Regions from separate parts of the Variovorax robiniae genome, predicted to be linked through region 2. Evidence: riboswitches for the same ligand, from Rfam matches in the RefSeq annotation. Region 2 holds a riboswitch; the other holds the start of a gene.
The links. A riboswitch is a leader RNA that binds a small molecule or an ion and turns the genes downstream of it on or off. The one in region 2 is predicted to bind glycine.
Positions count from the first base shown of each region.

Region 1: another riboswitch for glycine. It lies ahead of gcvT (glycine cleavage system aminomethyltransferase GcvT); the one in region 2 lies ahead of WKW79_RS09095 (D-amino acid dehydrogenase).

Region 1 is NZ_JBBKZS010000008.1:75,678-86,272, forward strand. It holds gene WKW79_RS19280 (ORF6N domain-containing protein) at 1-538, opposite strand, end outside; gene gcvP (aminomethyl-transferring glycine dehydrogenase) at 589-3,486, opposite strand; gene gcvH (glycine cleavage system protein GcvH) at 3,676-4,050, opposite strand; gene gcvT (glycine cleavage system aminomethyltransferase GcvT) at 4,089-5,264, opposite strand; glycine riboswitch at 5,310-5,410, opposite strand; glycine riboswitch at 5,431-5,516, opposite strand; gene WKW79_RS19300 (TRAP transporter large permease) at 5,541-6,833, opposite strand; gene WKW79_RS19305 (TRAP transporter small permease) at 6,844-7,356, opposite strand; gene WKW79_RS19310 (TRAP transporter substrate-binding protein) at 7,438-8,409, opposite strand; gene denD (D-erythronate dehydrogenase) at 8,460-9,470, opposite strand; gene WKW79_RS19320 (electron transfer flavoprotein-ubiquinone oxidoreductase) at 9,611-10,595, opposite strand, start outside.
Region 2 is NZ_JBBKZS010000003.1:192,177-202,771, forward strand. It holds gene WKW79_RS09070 (acyl-CoA dehydrogenase C-terminal domain-containing protein) at 1-1,537, opposite strand, end outside; gene WKW79_RS09075 (TetR/AcrR family transcriptional regulator) at 1,583-2,260, opposite strand; gene WKW79_RS09080 (LysR family transcriptional regulator) at 2,456-3,427, shown strand; partial or broken gene add (adenosine deaminase) at 3,518-4,603, shown strand; gene WKW79_RS09090 (Bug family tripartite tricarboxylate transporter substrate binding protein) at 4,606-5,598, shown strand; glycine riboswitch at 5,752-5,860, shown strand; gene WKW79_RS09095 (D-amino acid dehydrogenase) at 5,888-7,159, shown strand; gene WKW79_RS09100 (fumarylacetoacetate hydrolase family protein) at 7,323-8,174, opposite strand; gene WKW79_RS09105 (SDR family NAD(P)-dependent oxidoreductase) at 8,224-8,979, opposite strand; gene WKW79_RS09110 (SDR family oxidoreductase) at 8,976-9,710, opposite strand; gene WKW79_RS09115 (FadR/GntR family transcriptional regulator) at 9,887-10,594, shown strand.

The DNA of each region.
Region 1 (10,595 bases), on a different contig from region 2:
TAGGGCGCTTCGGCGGGTCGGGCGGCATCGTCAGTTCGCGCAGAACTTCAAAGATCTGTCGAAGTTGAGTGCGTGTGTTCTGGCTGAAGTTGTCGTGCCGCATCTCGAGCAGTTCCACTTTCTCTTCAAGGCCGGACAGCCGTTTGGCGAGGTCGGCGTGCAAGGCACTGGCCTGGCGCAACTGGACGAAGGCGCGCACGACATGGATGCCCATCTCCACGGCCTGCGGCGAGGCCAGCACGTTGGCGGCCTGGATGGCGCCGTGTTCGGTGAAGGCGTAGGGCAGCGTCCTGGAGAATTTGAGCTTGGCGAGGTGGTCACAGTTTGAGACCACCTCCGCTTTCTCCGCCGCCGTGAGTTGGAACATGAAGTCGGAAGGAAAGCGAGTGGGATTTCGCTTCACCGCCTGGTTCAACGCTTTCGTCGGCACGCCGTAGAGATCCGCCAGATCCGCATCGATCATCACCTTGATGCCGCGCAGGAGCTGGATTCGCCCCTCGATGCGGGGCAATAGCACATTGCTGCTTGTAGTTGTCATGTCTCCCCCTCTTGAAGCCGTGCCTGCCGCGCGCGGCTCCAGCGAGGCCTCTACGCCTCCTCGTACTCGCCCACCGGCACGCAACTGCAGAACAGGTTGCGGTCGCCGTACACGTTGTCGACGCGCCCGACCGGCGACCAGTACTTGTTCTGCTTGAGCGCAGCCAGCGGGAAGGCGCCGAGTTCCCGCGAGTAGGGGTGCGACCAGTCCGACGCCACCAGGCTCGCGGCCGTGTGCGGCGCGTGCTTGAGCGGGTTGTCCTCCTTGGGCCAGACACCTTCCTCGATGCGGCGGATCTCGCCGCGGATGGCGATCATCGCGTCGACGAAGCGGTCGAGTTCGGCCAGCGGCTCGCTCTCGGTCGGCTCGACCATCAGCGTGCCAGGCACCGGGAAGCTCAGCGTGGGCGCATGGAAGCCGTAGTCGATGAGGCGCTTGGCCACGTCCTCGGCGGTGACGCCGCTGGTGTCCTTGATCGGGCGCAGGTCCAGGATGCACTCGTGCGCGACGTGGCCGTTGGGGCTGGCGTACAGCGTGGGGTAGTGGTCCTTCAGGCGCGAGCTGATGTAGTTGGCGCTGAGGATGGCGACCTCGGTGGCGGCCTGGAGGCCGTCGGCGCCCATCATGCGGCAGTACATCCAGCTGATCGGCAGCACGGCCGCGTTGCCCAGGGGCGCAGCGGACACCGCGCCAGGGCCTTGCGTCGCGATGCCCGCCGTGGCATGGCCCGGCAGGAAGGGCACGAGGTCTTCCACCACGCACACCGGGCCGACGCCCGGGCCGCCGCCGCCGTGCGGGATGCAGAAGGTCTTGTGCAGGTTCAGGTGGCTCACGTCGCCGCCGAACTCGCCCGGTGCGGCCACGCCGACCAGCGCGTTCATGTTGGCGCCATCAACGTACACGCGCCCGCCGTGCGAATGCACGAGTTCGCACAGCGCCTTCACGCCGGTCTCGAACACGCCGTGCGTGCTGGGGTAGGTGATCATCACGCAGGCCAGGTGGCTGCTGTGCTTCTCGCAGGCGCGCTTGAGGTCGTCGAGGTCGACGTTGCCCTGTGAGTCGCAAGCCGTCACGACGACCTGCATGCCGACCATCTGCGCGCTGGCCGGATTGGTGCCGTGTGCGGACGACGGGATCAGGCAGATGTTGCGATGCGCCTCGCCGCGGGAGGCGTGGAAGGCCTTGATGGCCAGCAGCCCGGCGTACTCGCCCTGCGAGCCGGCGTTGGGTTGCAGGCTGATGCCGGCATAGCCCGTGGCTTCGCAAAGCCAGTCGCGCAACTGTTGATCGAGTTCGGCATAGCCCTCGCGCTGGTCGGCGGGCGCGAAGGGATGGATGTTCGCGAACTCGGGCCAGGTGATCGGGATCATCTCGCTGGTCGCGTTGAGCTTCATCGTGCAACTGCCCAGCGGGATCATGCTGCGGTCGAGCGCGAGGTCCTTGTCGCTGAGGCTGCGGATGTAGCGCAGCATGCCGGTTTCGCTCTTGTGCGTGTTGAACACCGGGTGCGTGAGGAAGTCGCTGCTGCGGCGCAGTTCGTCGGGGATGCGCGGCGTCACGCCTTCGGCCAGCAGTTCGAAGTGAGGCAAGTGGGCGTCCTTGGGCGCGAACAGGGCCCACAGGTCTTCCACGTCGGCATAGGTGCTGGTCTCGTCGAGCGAAAGGCCGAGGTGGCCTTGCATACGGCAGCGCAGGTTGATGTTGGCAGCCTGGGCGCGGTCGAGGATGGCCTGGGTGTCGTCGCCGGTCTGGATGGTCAGCGAATCGAAGGCGGTGGTGTTGGCCAGTTCGCGACCCATTTCCTCCAGGCCCTCGGCGAGGATGGCCGTCAGCGCGGCCACCCGCTGCGCGATGCGCAGCAGGCCTTGTGGACCGTGGTAGACGGCGTACATGCTGGCGATCACCGCCGGCAACACCTGCGCGGTGCAGATGTTGGACGTGGCCTTCTCGCGGCGGATGTGCTGCTCGCGCGTCTGCAGCGCAAGGCGATAGGCGGGGGCGCCATGGACGTCGACGCTGACGCCGACAAGACGGCCCGGCAGCGAGCGCTTGAACTCGTCGCGGCAGGCCAGGTAGGCCGCGTGCGGGCCGCCATTACACAGCGGCATGCCGAAGCGCTGGGTGGTGCCGCAGACGATGTCGGCATCCCATTCGCCAGGGGGCGCGAGCAGGGTCAGCGCCAGCAGGTCGGCAGCGACGCACAGCGCGGCGCCGTTGGCATGCGCATGGCCGGCCAGCGGGCGCAGGTCATGCACCTGGCCGGTGGTGCCGGGGTACTGCGCCAGCACGCCGAAGAAGTCTCCGCTCGCCATGAGATGCGGCAGGGTTTCGGTCGCGGTGCTGACTTTGATCTCGATGCCCAGCGGCGTGGCGCGGGTCTTGATGACCTCGATGGTCTGCGGATGGCAGTCGCCGGCCACGAGGAACACGTTGCTCTTGCTCTTGACGCTGCGCCGGGCCAGCGTCATGGCCTCGGCGGCGGCGGTGGCTTCGTCGAGCATCGAGGCATTGGCAATGGCCATGCCGGTCAGGTCGCAGACCATGGTCTGGAAGTTCAGCAGCGCCTCCATGCGACCCTGCGAGATCTCCGCCTGGTAGGGCGTGTAGGCGGTGTACCAGGCCGGATTCTCGAGGATGTTGCGCAGGATCACGCCCGGCGTGTGGGTGCCGTAGTAGCCCTGCCCGATGAAGTTGCGCGCCACCTTGTTCTTGCTGGCGATGGCCTTGAGTTCGGCCAGCGCGGCGGCCTCGGTGATGGCGGGCGGCAGGTCCATTGGCGCCGAACGGCGGATGGCCGGCGGCACGATGCCGTCGATCAGTTCCGCACGCGTGGCATGGCCGATGACGGGCAGCATGTGCGCCTCGTCGGCGGGCTCGATGCCGATGTGACGCGCGACGAACTCTTCGGCGTTCTCGAGTTGGCGCAGGGAGGGCAGGGCGTTGGGCATGGGGGTGTTCTTGTCAGGGGGCGGGGGAATGCGGGTGCGGAAACGGGATCGGCGAACCGAACGCAGAAGTCGCAAGGGTTTCGCAGAAGTCGCAAATGGACTTCGAAGGAAATTCTTTGTCTTCTTCTGCGACCTTTGCGGGAGCTCAGCGACTTCTGCGTTCGGCGGTCCGCATTCAGCGGCTTTGGATCAAGCCTCGGCCGAAAACTTGTCGTAGGCGGTCGAATCCATCAGCGCATCCAGTTGCGCCGGATCGCTGAGCTTGACCTTGAAGAACCAGCCGGCGGCCAGCGGGTCGGTGTTGGCGAGGGAGGGGTCAGCGCGCAGTGCCTCGTTGACTTCGACGACCTCGCCCGAGACGGGCATGTACACGTCGGCCGCGGCCTTGACGGACTCCACCACGCCGGCCACTTCCCCTTGCGCATAGTCGTTGCCGACCTGGGGCAGGTCGACGAACACCACGTCGCCCAGCGCGTCCTGCGCATGGACGGTGATGCCGACGGTGACGGTGTCGGCGCCTGTGGATTGGACCCACTCGTGGTCCTTGGTGTACTTGACGGTCATGGAAGCTCCTGGAAAAAAATCTGTTGGATCGAGGCGGGTCAGCCGCGGTAGTAGCGTGTCGGCACGAAAGGCATGGTGGTCACTTCCATCGGCACGGGCTTGCCGCGCACGATGGCCTGGATGCGGGTGCCCGGCTCGGAAAAGGCCGTGGCGATGTAGGCCATCGCGATCGGGCGGTCGGCCGTGGGGCCGAGCAGGCCGCTGGTCACCTTGCCGATGGGATGGCCCTCGAAGGATTGCAGTTCGCTGCCGTCGCGAACGGGCACGCGCTCCAGCGCGACCAGGCCGACGCGCTTGCGCGTGAGCGTCTTCTGGTCGACATGGCCGGCCAGGTCGGTGGCCACGGCGAGCTGCGCCAGGATCTTGTCGGCGCCAGGGAAGCCGCCGGCGCGCGCGCCACCGGTGCGGCGCACCTTCTGCATCGCCCAGTTGAGCGCGGCCTCGACCGGCGTGGTCGTCGTGTCGATGTCGTTGCCGTAGAGGCAGAGGCCGGCTTCCAGGCGCAGTGAATTGCGCGCGCCCAGGCCGATGGGCTTGACCTCGGGTTGCGCCAGCAGGAGGCGGGCGAGGGCGTCGGCGTCGCTCGCGGCGACAGAGATCTCGAAGCCGTCTTCGCCGGTGTAGCCGCTGCGGGTGACGAAAGCCGGGATCGTGCCGATCTGCACCGCTCCGCCGGTCATGAAGACGTAGCGTTCGACACCGGGCGACAGGCGCGCCAGCGTGGCGGCGGCCTGCGGGCCCTGCAGCGCGAGCAGCGCGTGGTCGGGCAGCGGCTGGACCGCGCAGCGCCCGCCGATCCTCGCCGTGATGTGCCCGATGTCGGCCGCCTTGCAGGCCCCGTTCACGATCACGAAGATCGAGTCGTTGCCCTCGTTGAAGAACATCAGGTCGTCGAGGATGCCGCCGTTGTCGTCCAGCAGCAGGCCGTAGCGCTGCTTGCCGGGCGCCAGGCCGATCACGTCGACCGGCATCAGCGTCTCGAAGGCGGCGGCCGCATCCGGGCCGACCAGGCGCAGCTGACCCATGTGCGAGATGTCGAACAGCCCGGCAGCTTCGCGCGTGTGCTTGTGCTCGGCCATCAGGCCGCTCGGGTATTGCACCGGCATCGAGTAGCCGGCGAAGGGGACCATGCGGCCGCCCAGTTCGACGTGCAGGTCGTGCAGCGGGGTCTTGAGCAGCGGGGCGTCGGAAGCGGTGTCGGAAGAGGAGGCCATGGGGCTTTCCAGTGGGGCAGTCGAATTCCATGACGCAAGCCATGGGCCACCCCTGCTGTCCGCTTTACCTGAGAGATTCGCCCCACGATCGGGGTTTGCTCCTTCGGTGGGCCGCGTTTCCGCGACCTCTCTCCAGCAAGGAAACGCCCGCGTGACCGGGCGCCTTGTCAGTCCTTTTGCCTGAGCGTTCGGACCCCATCTTTGGGGGCCCTGCGCCTTCGGCGGCCCCGGCTGGCGGGGCGCTCTCCTGACCCCGCGAGTGTAACGGTTCGCGGCCTATTTGAAGCCGAGCGCGTGCGGCATCCAGGTGCTCAGCGCGGGCACGAAAGTCAGCAGCACCAGCACCGCGCCATGCGCCCACAGGAAGGGCACCAGTTCGCGCACCAGTTGCGACATCGGCACCTTGGAGACATTGCAGGTCACGAACAGCAACCCGCCCACTGGCGGCGTGATCATCCCGAGCGTCAGGTTGTAGATCACGATCATCGCGAAGTGCACCGGGTCCACGCCCAGCTTCATCGCCACCGGCGCCAGGATCGGCGCCAGCACCATCACCCCCGGCAGCGGCTCGATGAAGATGCCGAACAGCAGCAGGAACACGTTGACGATGATCAGGAACATCCACGGCGAGAGGTTCATGCTCACCAGCCACTCGGCCATCTGCTGCGGAATGCCCTCGATCGTCAAGATCCACGCGAACGAGGCCGACAGGCCGATGATGATCAGCACCGAGGCCGACAGCAGCGCCGAGCGTTCGAGGATGTTCGGCAGTGCCTTCCATTCCAGCGTGCGATAGACGAACTTGCCGCACACCAGCGCGTAGAACACGGCCACCACGGACGCCTCGGTCGGCGTGAACCAGCCGGCGCGCATGCCGCCGAGGATCACCACCGGCAGCAGGATCGCCGGCAGCGCCTTCCAGGTGGTCAGCAGGATCTCGCGCAGCGGGGGCGTCTCGCCGTCGCCCTTGTAGTTGCGCTTCTTCGAGACGTAGAAGTTGACGATGCACATCGCCACCGCGATCAGGATGCCCGGCAGGATGCCAGCCACGAACAGCGTGCCGACCGAGACCGACTCGTCCTGCAGCGCATAGATGATCATGATGATCGACGGCGGGATGATCGGCCCCACGATGGCGGTCGACGCGGTCAGCGCCGCCGCGTACGAGCGGTCGTAGCCGGCCTTGTCCATCATCTTGATCAGCATCGACCCGGGCCCCGCTGCATCGGCCAGCGCAGAGCCGGAGATGCCGGAGAAGAAGGTCAGCGACACCACGTTGGTGTAGCCCAGCCCGCCGCGCCGATGGCCGACGAACTGCCCGGCGAAGCGCAGCAGCACCTCGGTCAGCGAGCCGCCGCTCATGAGCTCGGCGGCCAGGATGAAGAAGGGCACCGCCATCAGCGGAAAGCTGTCGATGCCGGTGAAGGTTTCCTTCAAGAGCACGAGCAGCGGATAGCTCTCGGCGAGGATCAGCGTGGCCGCGGTGGCCAGGCCGAGCGCGAAGGCCACGGGCACGCCGATCGCGAGAAAAATGCAGGCGGAAACGATGAGAACGATGCTGGCATCCATGTCGTTCTCCTTACAGCGACGCGCTGGCGTTGGCGTCGAAGTGCTCGTCGGAAGCGAACTCCCGGCGCAGCACATACGGCTTCACCACGAACAGGAAGTGCACGATCAACAGTACGCCGCCGATCAGCATCGCGCTGTAGATGTAGGCGAACGGAATCTGCGTGACGGCGGTGAGCTGGAACATGGTGCGCTGCATGTAGAGCCAGCCGTACCAGACCATGAAGCCGAAGAAGGCGAACAGCAGCGCCGCGACGACCATGCGCACCGCGATCGCGCCGGCGCGCGGCAGCGCGTCCTGCAGGTTCTCCACTGCGATGTGGCCGCCGTAGCGCAGCACCGGCCCGGCCCCCAGGAAGGTGAGCCAGATCATCATGTGGCGCGAGACCTCCTCGGCCCATTCCAGCGACTGGTTGGTGAGGTAGCGCAGCGCCACGTTGGTGAAGATGATGACCGACATCGCGGCCAGGAGAAGGATCAGGGCCCAGCGGTTGGCCGCGAGGAAATGGCGCTCGAAAGCTTGCACGTGTGGAATCTCGTTGGTCTTTGAAAAGCGAACCGCCCGGCACCTCGCGGGCCGGGCGGTGTCAGGGCGCGCCGCGGAGGCTTACTTGACGTCCGAGATCTTCTTGATGTTGTCGGCGCCGAACTCCTTGGCGTAGCCGACATAGGCGGGCTTCAGCGCCTCGCGGAAGGCGGCGCCGTCGACGGTCTTGGTGACCTTCATACCGTCCTTCTCGAGCTGGGCGATGCCGTTGTTCTCGTCGTCGTTGACCTTCTTGCGCTGGGCCACGGAAGCCTTCTGCGCGGCGTCGACGAACACCTTCTTGTCGGCATCGGACAGCTTGTTCCAGACCTTCGGCGACAGCAGCAGCAGCGCCGGCGAGTAGACGTGGCCGGTCAGCGAGAGATGCTTCTGCACCTGCGAGAACTTGGCCGACAAGATGACGGGGATCGGGTTCTCCTGGCCGTCGACCGTGCCTTGCTGCAGCGCGCCGAACAGTTCGGGGAAGGCCATCGGCGTCGGCAGGATGCCGAAGGTGCGGTAGCCGTCCATGTGCACCTTGTTCTCCATCGTGCGCATCTTCAAGCCGGCAGCGTCGGTGGGCTTGACGATGTCGCGCTTGCTGTTCGTCATGTGGCGGAAGCCGTTCTCGGTCCAGGCCAGCGCGATGATGCCCTTGCTCGGGAACTTGGTCAGGATGTCCTGGCCGATCGGGCCGTCCATCACCTTGCGCGCATGGTCGTAGTCGCGGAACAGGAAGGGGATGTCGACGATCTTGACCTCGGGCACGAAGTTGCCGACCGGGCCGGTGGACGTGTTCAGCAGGTCCTGCGTGCCGAGCTGTATCGCCTCGATCTGCTCGCGTTCACCGCCCAGTGCCGAGTTGGCGAAGTGCTGGCACTTGTAGCGGCCTTGCGTGCCCTTCTCGATCTCGTCGCAGAACACCGTCGAGCCCACGCCGTAATGCGATTCCTTGGACGTGGCGTAACCGATCTTGAGCGTGGTCGTTTGTGCGAACGCACCCGCGCTGAGGGCGAGCGAAAGGCATGCGGCGGCGATGTGGCCGAGTTTCATGAAGTCTCCGTTGGGAAAGGCTTTGCACACAGTGTGCAAAAAACCGTCAACTATGCCGCAAGTGGTAGCGTTACCGCGTCGGGATTTTCACGGACGTAGTCGCGCAGGATGGTATCGATGCTCTCGTCGGCGAACAGGCCCAGGTCGCGCGCGCGCACCCATTCGAAGCGGCCGGGCCAGCCGGTGATGATCTCGGTGATGGTGCGGTCCGGCTGCATGTCGAGCAGGTCGGTGGCGGCGGAGCCGCCGATGCGGTACAGCGCCTGCACCATCTCGTCCACGCTGACGCACAGGGAAGGGAGGTTGACGGCGGTGCGCGGCCCCCATTTGGCATGCGGCGCGGTCGCGGCACAGATCAGCCCCTCGATGGTGCGTGCGGGCGACGACAGCGCCACCATCGTCTCCGGCGGCACCGGGCAACGCGAGGGCAGGCCGGCCAGCGGCTCGCGGAACATGCCGCTGAGGAAGCCCGACGCGGCGCCATTGGGCTCGCCCGGGCGCACGGCCACGGTCATGAGGCGCACGCTGCGCGCGTGGATGTAGCCCTTGCGCCCGTAGTCGGCCATCAGTTGTTCGCCGACGTACTTCTGCGTCCCGTAGCTGGTCTGCGGCGTGGGCAGCGTGTCGTCCTCGATCACGTAGGGCAGCGGCGCGCCGTACACGGCCAGGGAGCTCGCGTAGACGACCAGCGGCCGGGTGTGCTGCGCGCGGCAAGCTTCCAGCAGGGCATAGGTCGCGAGGAAGTTGCTGCGCATGCCGAGTTCGAAGTCGGCCTCCGACTCACCGCTCACGGCGGCGGCCAGGTGGAAGACCACGGCCGTCTCCGGCGGCAGGGCGCGCTGGGGACTGTCGGGGGCGAGCAGTTCGCACAGGTCGCCGACGATCACGTTCACCTTGGGATGGTCCGCCAGGTCGTCGGGCGGCTGCACCCGGTCGACCAGGGTGATCATGCCGATCCGGTGCTCCTTGCCGCCGCCGACGCCAAGGCCGCCCCGCGCCAGCAGCTTGCGCGCCAGTCGCGCCCCGAGGAACCCGGCACCGCCGGTGATCACGATTTGCATCCGATGTTCTCCAATCTGCCTGCCAGCTTAGAACGATGTCATGACATATCGCCTCCTTCATTCGAAGCAGGAAACATACCGCTACAAAATGTAAACAAAAAACGCGCCCTTGGGCGCGTTCTGGCAGGGGACAGGGGGAATTACATCCCTACGTAGTTCGGTCCGCCACCGCCTTCCGGCGTAACCCAGACGATGTTCTGGGTCGGGTCCTTGATGTCGCAGGTCTTGCAGTGCACGCAGTTCTGGGCATTGATCTGCAGGCGCTGCTTGCCGGCGTCGCCGTCGGGGACGAACTCGTACACGCCGGCCGGGCAGTAGCGCGACTCGGGGCCCGCAAACTTCGCCAGGTTGATGTTGACGGGCACCGACGCGTCTTTCAGCGTCAGGTGGGCCGGCTGGTGCTCTTCATGGTTGGTGTTGCTGATGAACACGCTGGAGAGGCGGTCGAAGGTGAGCTTGCCATCCGGCTTGGGGTAGACGATGGGCTCGCACTCTGACGCCGGCTTGAGCGCCAGGTGGTCCGGCTTGTCGCGGTGCAGGGTCCATGGCACGTGGCCCTTGAGCAGGAACTGCTCGATGCCGTTCATGAACGTCGCGACGGCCAGCCCCTTCTTGAACCAGCTCTTGAAGTTGCGTGCCTTGTACAGCTCCTTGTAGAGCCAGCTCTTTTCGAAGGCGGCCGGATAGGCCGTGAGCTCGTCGTGCTGGCGGCCCGCTTGCAGGGCGGCGTAGGCGGCTTCGGCGGCCAGCATGCCGGTCTTGATGGCTGCGTGGCTGCCCTTGATGCGGCTCACGTTGAGGTAGCCAGCGTCGCAGCCGACCAGCGCGCCACCCGGGAACACCGTCTTGGGCAGCGACATCAGGCCGCCGGCCGTGATCGCGCGGGCGCCATAGCCGATGCGCTTGGCCGGCTTGATGCCATGTTCTTCATCGCCCTCGAGGTACCAGCGGATGTTCGGGTGCGTCTTCCAGCGCTGCATTTCCTCGAAGGGGCTGAGGTACGGGTTGCTGTAGTCGAGGCCGGTGATGAAGCCCAGCGTGACCTTGTTGTCTTCCATGTGATAGAGGAAGGCGCCGCCATAGGTGTCGCTCTTCATGGGCCAGCCGGCCGTGTGCAGCACGAAG
Region 2 (10,595 bases):
GGAAGCCCTTGAAGCCCACTTCGGTCGTCAGCTTGGTCAGTTGCTCACCGAGCACGGCGATGGGCGTGATGAACTCGCTCATCTTCTCGTTGACGCCTTCTTCGGCGACCAGCGCGCCGATCAGCTTGCCGAACTTCTTCAGCGTCGCGCCGTTGTTCGACAGCACCTTGCGGCCCAGCAGGTCCAGCGACTGCACGGTGTTCGTGCCTTCGTAGATCATGTTGATGCGGTTGTCGCGCACGTACTGCTCCATGCCCCATTCCTTGATGAAGCCGTGGCCGCCGAAGACCTGCATGCAGGCGTTGGTCGAGATATGGCCGTTGTCGGTGATGAAGGCCTTCACGATCGGCGTCAGCAGCGCGACGAGTTCGCCGGATTCCTTGCGCACCTTCGCGTCGGGATGGTGGTGTTCCTTGTCCAGCAGCAGCGTGCAGAAGACCTGCAGCGCGCGGCCACCTTCGGCGTAGGCCTTGGCGGTCATCAGCATCTTGCGGACGTCGGGGTGCACGATGATCGGATCGGCATCCTTGTCCTTGGCCTTCACGCCGGAGAGCGAACGCATCTGGATGCGGTCCTTGGCATAGGCCAGCGCGTTCTGGTAGGCCACTTCGGTCAGGCCCAGCGACTGGTTGCCCACGCCCAGGCGGGCGGCGTTCATCATCACGAACATCGCGGCCAGGCCCTTGTTGGGCTCGCCGACCATGGTGCCGATGGCGCCGTCGATGGCGATCTGTGCGGTGGCGTTGCCGTGGATGCCCATCTTGTGCTCGAGGCCGGCGCAGAAGATCGGGTTGCGATCGCCCAGCGAACCGTCGGCCTTGACGTTGAACTTCGGCACCGCGAACAGGCTGATGCCCTTGCTGCCCTTGGGCGCGTCCGGCAGGCGTGCCAGCACGAGGTGGATGATGTTCTCGGCCATGTCGTGTTCGCCGGCCGAGATGAAGATCTTGTTGCCGGTGATCTTGTAGGTGCCGTCGGCCTGCGGTTCGGCCTTGGTGCGCAGCATGCCGAGGTCGGTGCCGCAGTGCGGTTCGGTCAGGCACATGGTGCCGGTCCATTCGCCGCTCGTGAGCTTGGGCAGGTAGGTCTTCTTCTGGTCGTCCGTGCCGTGGGCTTGCAGGGCTTCGTACGCGCCGTGCGACAGGCCGGGGTACATGGTCCACGCCTGGTTGGCGCTGTTGAGCATCTCGTAGAGGCACTGGTTCAGCACGTAGGGCAGGCCCTGGCCGCCGAAGGCCGGGTCGCACGACAGCGCCGGCCAGCCGCCTTCGACGAACTGCGCATACGCTTCCTTGAAGCCCTTGGGCGCGGTGACTTCGTGCGTGGACTTGTCGAGCGTGCAGCCCTCTTCGTCGCCGGAGATGTTCAGCGGGAAGGTCACTTCGGAAGCGAACTTGCCGGCTTCCTCGATCACCGCGTTGATGGTGTCGACGTCGGTCTCGGCATGCTTGGGCATGGCCTTGAATTCATCGGCCACATGAAAGACTTCATGCAGCACGAATTGCATGTCACGCAGCGGCGGGGTGTAGGAAGGCATGTGCGAAAGCTCCTGAGCAGGTCGATTGAAAGAATGAAAAAGGAATCAGCCTTGGCGCGAAGGCGCCGGCTGAGTGGGCGAGAGCCGCGGTGCGGACGGTGTCGCAAAGCGGTTGAGGATGTTTTCGAAGCCCTTGCGCGCCCGCTCGATGGAGCCCGGCGTGTGCAGGAAGCGTGCTTCGTAGTGGGACGCGAGGATCAGGCCGTGGATCTCGAAGGCGATCTGGCGCTCGTCGATGTCGGCACGAAAGTGGCCCTCGGCCGTGGCCTGTTGCACGGCGCGGAACATGGCGGCCTGCCAGATGCTGACCGACTCGACCAGCGCATCGCGCACCGGGCCCGGGCGGTCGTCGAATTCGGTGGCGCCGCTGATGTAGATGCAGCCCGAGTCGATCTCGACCGAGGTGCGCTTCATCCAGTTGTCGAACATGGCACAGAGGCGAGGCAGGCCGCGCGGCGACGACATGGCGGCGTAGAACACCTCCTGCTCAAAGCGGGCGTGATACTCGCGGACCACGGAGATCTGCAACTCCTCGCGCGAGCCGAAGTGGGCGAAGACGCCCGACTTGCTCATCTGCGTGAGTTCGGCCACGGCGCCGATCGACAGGCCCTCGAGCCCGATCTGGGCGGCCAGGTTGAGGGCAGCGTCGACAATCGCGGCCTTGGTCTGCTGGCCTTTCTGGGCGGTGCGGGAGCCTTTCGTGGACACGGCGGTGGCGGACATGAATGCTTATTTAAAAACGAACGGTCGTGCTATTTTGCAGTGAAACCGGATCGGGCAGAAGCGCAAAGCCCCCGAAGTTTGGTGGACTATTGCGCGACTTGGCGACTTTCGATGCCGTCTCCGCCGACACGAATCACAGCCGTCGAAGGCGATGCGCCCGCCTATGATCCAAGGCGCCACCAGGGAGCGCCGCCCGTGAAGAACCCCTCCGCCACCCCCATCGAGACCGAGTCCGACCGCCGGCTCGACGAGTCGCTGATCCGCACGCTGCATGCCCTGCTGCTGGAAGCGAGCGTGTCCGGCGCCGCCGCCCGCCTGGGCATCGCCCAACCCGCCATCAGCCGGCACCTGCGCGCGCTGCGCAGCCTGACCGGCGACCCACTGCTGGTGCGCGTCGGCAACCGCATGGTGCTGACCGAGCGCGCCGAATCCCTGCGCGCGCCGGTGCGCCGCATCCTTTCGGACCTCTCGCTGCTGCACGACGGCGCCGACGCCTTCGACCCCGCGATCGCGCGCACGCGCTTCATCCTCGCCACCTACGACTTCCTGCCGCGCCGCTTCTATGCCGACCTGGTGCGGCGCGTGACGCAGGCCGCGCCGGAGGTCGAGATCGTCATCCGCGGCCTCGGCGAACGCTTCGACCACTACAAGCAACTCGGAGAAGGCGAGATCGACGCGGCCATCACGGTCTGGCCCGAACTGCCGCCGCACCTGCGCGCCACGCCGCTGCTGGCCGACGACTTCGTTTGCGTGATGCGCAGGGGCCACCCGCTGGCCGCGGCGCCGCTCACGCTCGACGCTTATTGCCGTGCGGCGCACCTCGCCACGCTGGAGCAGGTGCCGGGCCAGGGGACCGTGATGGACGCACTGCTGTCGGAACTCGGCGTCTCGGTTCACACGGCGGTGCGCACGCAATACCTTGGCCTTGCCGCGGAGATGCTGGCCAGCAGCGACCTCGTCTTTGCCACCGGTCGGCTGCTGGCGGGACAACTGGTGGCCGACGCAGGGCTGGTGATCGTGCCCTTCCCGGCGCCGATCAAGCCGCTGCGCTTTCGGATGGTCTGGCACGAACGCAGCCACCGCAATCGCGCGCTCGCCTGGTTCCGCTCGGAGTTGGTCGCTACTGCGCGGGCGCTCAAGAACGAGCCCATAACACCGGCGCCATAACCTGCATCACGGCGCGCGGTCTGGCGTTGCAGACGGGCACTGCCTATCGTCGGAAGTTCGCCATTCGAAGGATTGAAGGACGTCCCCGACATGCTCTCGACCCAGGAACTCATCGCCCGGTTGCCCAAGGTGGAACTGCATTGCCACCTGACCGGCGCGCTGCGCCCGTCTACGCTGGCCGCGCTGGCCGCCCAATACGGCGTGCCGCTGCCGCGCGCGGTGGACCAGCTCTATGCCTACAAGGGCTTCTATGAGTTCATCGAGGTCCTGCGCCTCGTCTCCAGCGTGCTGCGCCGCGCCACCGACTTCTAACGCGTGATCTACGAGGCCGTCGAGGACGCATTCCGCAGCAGCAATGTCCGGCACCTGGAGATTTCCTTCAACCCGCAGTACTTCTTGCCCAACGGCGTCAGCTACGCCACCCAGGTCGAAGGCCTGGTCGCCGGCATCGAGGCGGTTGAACGCGACTTCCCGGTTTCGGTCCTGCTGCTGGCCGCCTTCGACCGCGAATGGAGCCCCACCAACGCCGACGAGGTAATGGACATGGTGCTCGCGCATCGGCATGAGCGCGTGGTCGGCATCGGGCTGGACGGCCCTGAACGCGCCGGGCCGCCGGCGAACTTCGAAGACTTGTACCGGCGCGCCAAGCAGGCCGGCCTGCACAGGACGGCGCACGTCTGCGAGGACAACCAGACCTTGCAGGAGGCGCCCCCGTCGCACCTCTATGACTGCCTCGACCTCCTCCATTGCGACCGCCTCGACCACGGCTACAACCTCATGGCCAGCCCCGAGGCCGTGCAGCGGGCGCGCGACAGCGGCGTGTACTTCACCACCTGCGGCATCACCAGTGTCTCGGCCAACCTGCCGCGGCGCCTGAATTCCATCGAGGCGATGCGTGCCGCCGGCCTGCGCATCACGCTGAACACTGACGACCCGACCATGTTCCACACCGACATGGCGCACACCTGGTGTCACGTCATCGAAGGCCTTGGCTGGGGCTGGCGCGAGGCCACGGCGCTGAGCCTTGGTGGCGTGGACGCGTGCTGGCTCGGCCAGGACACCAAGGCTTCCATGCGCCTCGAGTTCGAGCGTCAGATCCTGCAACTCAAGGCCGATTCGCTGGCGTCGCTTCCGCATCGCGCTTCCGTCCTTCAGGCAACCTCCACCGTCCACTGACCATGACCTTCCACACTTCCCGCCGTCGCGCGCTGCGCGCTTCCCTCGCTGCATTGGCGATGGCCGCCGCGTTCCCCGCGCTGGCCGACACCTGGCCCAGCCGGCCGATCACGCTCATCGTCCCTTATGCCGCCGGCGGCAACGTCGACGTGGTGGCCCGCTGGATCGCACCGGAACTTGCGAAGCGTCTCGGACAGCCCGTCGTCATCGACAACGTGACCGGCGCGGGCGGCGTCATCGGCACCGAGAAGGCCATCCGCGCCAAGCCCGACGGCTACACGCTGCTGCTGTCGGTGGAAAGCACCATCGTGATCGCGAAGATGGTCACGCCCGCCACCGTCAAGTACAACGGCCTGAAGGACCTGCAGCCCGTGTCCTTGCTTGGCTCGCAGCCTCTGGTGCTGGTCGGCAAGCCGGACCTGCCGGCGCAGAACGCCACCGAGTTGTTCGCCGCGATCAAGAAGAGCCCCGGCAAGTACAGCTACGCCACCTCCGGCGTCGGCACTTCGCTGCACTTGGGCGGCGAACTGCTCAAGCAGCGCGGCAGCGTTTCGATGGTGCACATCCCGTACCGTGCCGGCTCACAGATCGTGAGCGACCTCGCGGGGAACCAGATCGACCTGGCCGTGCTGCCGCTGTCGATGGTGATGCAGCAGGTGCAGGCGGGCAAGATTCGCGCGTATGGCGTGATGAGCGACACCGCATCGCCCGCGATGCCGGGCGTGCCGCCGCTTGCGCAGGTGCCGGCCTGGAAGGGTGCCGACGTGTCCGTGTGGCAAGGCGTGTTCGCGCCGGCCGGCACGGACATGGCCATCGTGACTCGCATCAACAAGGAGTTGGGCGAGATCCTGCAGACACCGGACCTGCAGCAGAAGTTCAACGAGTCCGGCAGCACGCGCCTGGGCCTCGGCCCGGTGGAGTTCGCGAAGTTCCTGCAAGGCGAGGACGCGAAGTTCGCGCGCGTGGTGTCGCAAGGTCACATCCAGGTCGATTAGTACGGTCTTCTGCGGTGGAGTGTTGGCGATCCGGGACGCCGAACCTAGAATCCCGACCGCAGGAGAGCGAGCGGCCAGGCCGCTCCACCGAAGGCGCAAACTCCCATGAACGCTCAGGTCGACCTTTCGCAGGGTCGTGTACTGCACCCATCGATATCGCCGTCTGGAGAGCCATCTGGCACACGCCCGATGCACCGAAGGAGCAACACCCCCGCGGGCGCGGCGGTCGAAACTCTCAGGTAACAAGGACAGGGGGAGCGGCTTTTGAAATCATTTCAAAGGACCTCCCATGCGCGTGATCGTGTTGGGCGCCGGCTTGCTCGGCGTCACCTCGGCCTATTACCTTCAGAAGCTCGGCCATGAAGTCACCGTGGTCGACCGCCAGGCCACCCCCGCCGCCGAAACCAGCTTTGCCAACGGCGGCCAGATCTCCGTCAGTCATGCAGAGCCCTGGGCCAACCCCAGCGCGCCGATGAAGGTGCTGCAATGGCTGGGCAAGGAAGACGCGCCGCTCCTGTTCCGTATCCGCGCCGACATGCGCCAGTGGCTGTGGGGCCTGCAGTTCCTGCGCGAGTGCACGCCGGCACGCACCCGGCACAACATCGAGCAGATCGTGCGACTGGGCACCTATAGCCGCAGCATGCTGCAGGCCCTGCGCAGCGACACCGGCATCGGCTACGACCAGCGCACCCAGGGCATCCTGCACTTCTACACGACGCAGAAGGAGTTCGACGGCGCCTTGAAGCCGGCCGAACAGATGCGTGCGCTGGGCTGCGAGCGGCTGGTGATCTCTGCCGATGAAGCAGTCAAGCTCGAACCCGCGCTGGCCCACATCCGCCCGCAACTGGCCGGCGCCACCTACACCGCCGAAGACGAATCGGGCGACGCCAACCGCTTCGCGCGCGAACTGGTCAAGCTCTGCGAAGCGTCCGGCGTGAAGTTCCTCATGAGCCACACCGTGACCGCGATCCGCGAGGCCGGTGGCAAGGTCGAGCATGTGGAGGCCACCGACATCGAGGGCCGCTTCCAGCGCCTGCAAGCCGATGCATACGTGATGGCCATGGGCTCGCTCAGCCCGATCTATGCGAAGCCGCTGGGCATCGAATTGCCGATCTACCCGGCCAAGGGCTATTCGGTGACGCTGCCGGTGAAGGACGCGTCGAAGGCCTACCAGGTCTCGCTGACGGACGATGAGTTCAAGTTGGTGTTCTCACGCTACACCTCGGATGACGGTCGCGGCGACCGCATGCGCATCGCCGGCACGGCCGAGCTCAACGGCTACGACCGCGACCTGAATCGCATCCGCTGCGAGGCGATCGTGCGGCGCGTCGAGCAACTGTTTCCTGGTGCCGGCGACACGACGAGGGCCCAGTTCTGGACCGGGCTGCGCCCGGCCACGCCGAGCAACGTGCCGATGATCGGCAAGACGAAGCTGCCGAACTTCTTCCTGAACACGGGGCATGGCACGCTGGGGTGGACGCATGCCTGTGGGTCGGGGAAGTCGATCGCGCACATCGTGAGCGGGCTGGCGCCCGAGGTCGATTTCGCATTCCAGCGTTGAGTGCATTGAAACATCGCCGCACGCGGACTTGACCAGACGCGAAGGTCGCCAAGAAACGCAAAGGACGCGAAGAATCCAGAAGAAAAGCTTCTGAATTCCTTTCGCGTCCTTCGCGGAACCGTCGCGTCCTCTGCGTCCGGTTCCCGTATTCAACTCTCAGCGGTCAGAGCTTGAACGGCACCACTTCCTGGCGCTGCTCGCCCAGGCCGTCGATGCCCAGCGTCATCACGTCGCCCTTCTTCAGGAACACGGCATTCGGCTTCTTGCCCATGCCCACGCCCGGCGGCGTGCCGGTGGTGATGATGTCGCCCGGCTCCAGCGTATTGAGCTGGCTCACGTAGCTCACCAGCTTGGCGACGTTGAAGATCATGGTCTTGGTGTTGCCGGTCTGCATGCGCTCGCCGTTCACGTCGAGCCACATGCCGAGCTTCTGCGGATTGGGCACTTCGTCGCGCGTGACGAGCCACGGGCCGATCGGGCCGAAGGTGTCGAAGCCCTTGCCCTTGTCCCAGGTCAGGCCGCGCTCGAGCTGCCATTCGCGCTCGCTCACGTCGTTGACGAGCACATAGCCCGCGACGAAATCCAGCGCTTCCTTCTGCGACACCCAACGTGCGCGCTTGCCGATGACCACGCCCAGTTCGACTTCCCAGTCGCCCTTGACCGAGCCCTTGGGCAGCATCACCGGATCGTCCGGACCCTGGATGCAGCTGATGGCCTTGGTGAACACCACCGGCTCCTTCGGGATCGGCATGCCGGACTCGGCCGCATGGTCTGCGTAATTCAGGCCGATCGCGATGAACTTGCTCGTGTTCGCCACCGGGCAACCCAGGCGCGGCTTGCCCTTGACCAGCGGCAGCTTGTCGGTCTTGAGCTTGCGGATCTTGGCCAGCACCTTGTCGTCGAGCTGGGCGCCGCCCAGGTCCGGGATCACGGCGCTGAGGTCGCGCAGTTGTCCGTTGTCGTCGATGAGGCCTGGCTTTTCCTTGCCGGGTTTGCCGTAGCGCACAAGTTTCATGTCGAAAGTCCTTTCAGAGAGGGATGGGAAGTGTAGTCAGCGCAGCGGGTCAGTAGGTGGCCCGGCCGCCGGACAGGTCGAAGGTCGCGCCGGTCGAGAACGCGCAGTCTTCGGTGCAGAGCCACGCGACCATCGACGCGATCTCCTCCGGGGTGCCGAAGCGACCCATCGGGATCTTCGACAGCATGAAGGCGATGAACTCCGGCTTCATCTGGTCGAAGATCGCGGTCTTCACCGCCGCCGGCGTCACGCAGTTCACGCGCACGCCGGTGCTGGCCAACTCCTTGCCGAGCGACTTGGTCAGCGCGATCACGCCGGCCTTGCTGGCGCTGTAGGCGCTGGCATTCGGATTGCCCTCCTTGCCCGCAACCGATGCGATGTTGACGATGCGCGACCAGGGCCGTTCGCGCAGGTGCGGCACCCATTCGCGGCAGCAGAGGAAGGTGCCGGTGAGGTTGACGTCGAGCACCTGGCGCCAGGCATCGACGGGATAGTCGGCCACGCTCGTGTTGGGACCGGTGATGCCGGCGGAATTGACCAGCGCATCGACCACGCCGCCCGCATCGCGCTGCGCGAGCGTGGCTTGCACGGCCTTGGCCACGCCGGCCGCATCGGACACGTCGACCGCGACGGCCTTGGCATTTGCACCGAGCCGTTGCGCCGCCGCTTCCACGGCCGCTGCGTCACGGTCCCACAGCGTGACGCTGCCGCCTGAATCGAGCAACCGCTGCGCAATGGCAAAGCCGAGGCCGGTTGCGCCGCCCGTGATGACCGCATGACGGCCGTCGAAGTCGAGGCGGTTCATATCGTGATGCCGCCGTCGACCGAGAAGGCCTGGCCGGTCGCGAACACCGCCTCGTCGCTCGCGAGGAAGACCACCACCGGCGCGATCTCCTCGGCCTGCGCCAGCCGGCCCATCGGCTGCCGCGCGATGAAGGCCTTGCGTGCGGCTACCGGGTCTTCGTTGGCATTGATGCGCTCGCCGAGCGAGGGCGTGTCGACGGTGCCAGGGCACACCGCGTTGCAGCGGATGCCCTGCGCCACGTAGTCGGCCGCGACGCTCTTGGTCAGCCCAAGCACCGCCGCCTTGGTGGTGCCGTAGACGTTGCGATTGGGCAGGCCCTTGATGCTGGAGCAAACGCTGGCCATGTTGATGATGCTGCCCGCGCCTGCGGCGAGCATGCGCGGCAGCACGGCCTGGATGGTCCAGAACTGGGCGCGCACATTCAGGTTGAAGGCGAACTCGAGATCGGCATCGGTGGCTTGCAGGATCGGGCCGTTGTGCACCACGCCCGCGCAGTTGAACAGCACGTCGATCGCCGGCATGCGCGCCACCAGCGCCTGGATCGCGGCCTTGTCGAGCACGTCGAGCACCAACGTCTGCACGTTGGCGGTGCCGGCATAGCTCTCCAGCAACTTCGGGTTGACGTCGGTCGCCCACACCTGCGCGCCTTCGGCCGCCATGGCCAACGCGGTGGCACGGCCGATGCCCTGCCCGGCCGCTGTGATGAGGGCCGTCTTGCCTTTGAGTCGCATGCTGTCTCCTGGATGGAATGAGGTGGCGAGTTGCCGAGAGGTACGGCCGCCGAGGGTTTCGCCCGATGGCTGCGGCGAGGCCGGGATCGTATTCTGAATTGGCCTTACCACTTGTCCAATTAAGGACAACCCTTAACATCCGGCCTGAAACGCCCCGCGACCTTACGCGCATCCCCGTGCCCCTGCAATCCATCGAACCCAAGCGCCTGTACCGGCAGATCGCCGACCAGTTGCGCGCACTCATTGCCAAGGGCGAATTCGCGCCCGGCGCGCGGCTGCCGGCGGAGCGCGACTTGGCGCGCGAGCTGGGTGTGAGCCGGCCCTCGGTGCGCGAAGCGTTGATCGCGCTGGAGGTTGAAGGCTGGGTCGAGGTGCGCACGGGATCAGGCGTGTACGTGCTCGATCGATCGAAGCGTTCCAGCGCTGCCGTCGAGGTCACCGAATGGGGCCCGCTCGAACTGATCCGCGCCCGGCGCGTGGTCGAGGGCGAGACCGCCGCACTGGCCGCGATGCATGGCAAGAAGCGCGACTTCGACGCGATGCGCCGCGCCGTCGACAACATGCGTGCACAGTCCGAGCAGAGCGTCATGCCGCTGGAAGGCGACCGCGCCTTCCACGTCGCCATCGTCGAGGCCAGCGGCAATGCGGTGCTGGTCGAGACGGTGCAGGGCTTCTGGGATTCGCGTGACGGCCCGCTGTTCACGCGGCTCGGCGGCTATTTCGAGAACGCCGTGTCCTGGCGCCATGCGATCACGGAGCACGATGCCATTGTGGACGCGATCGTCGCGCGCGACCCCGATGCAGCGCGTGCCGCGATGCATGCGCACATGGACAAGTCCCATCAACGTTACAGCGCCAGTTGGAGGCGCGCCAAGGCCGCCTGAC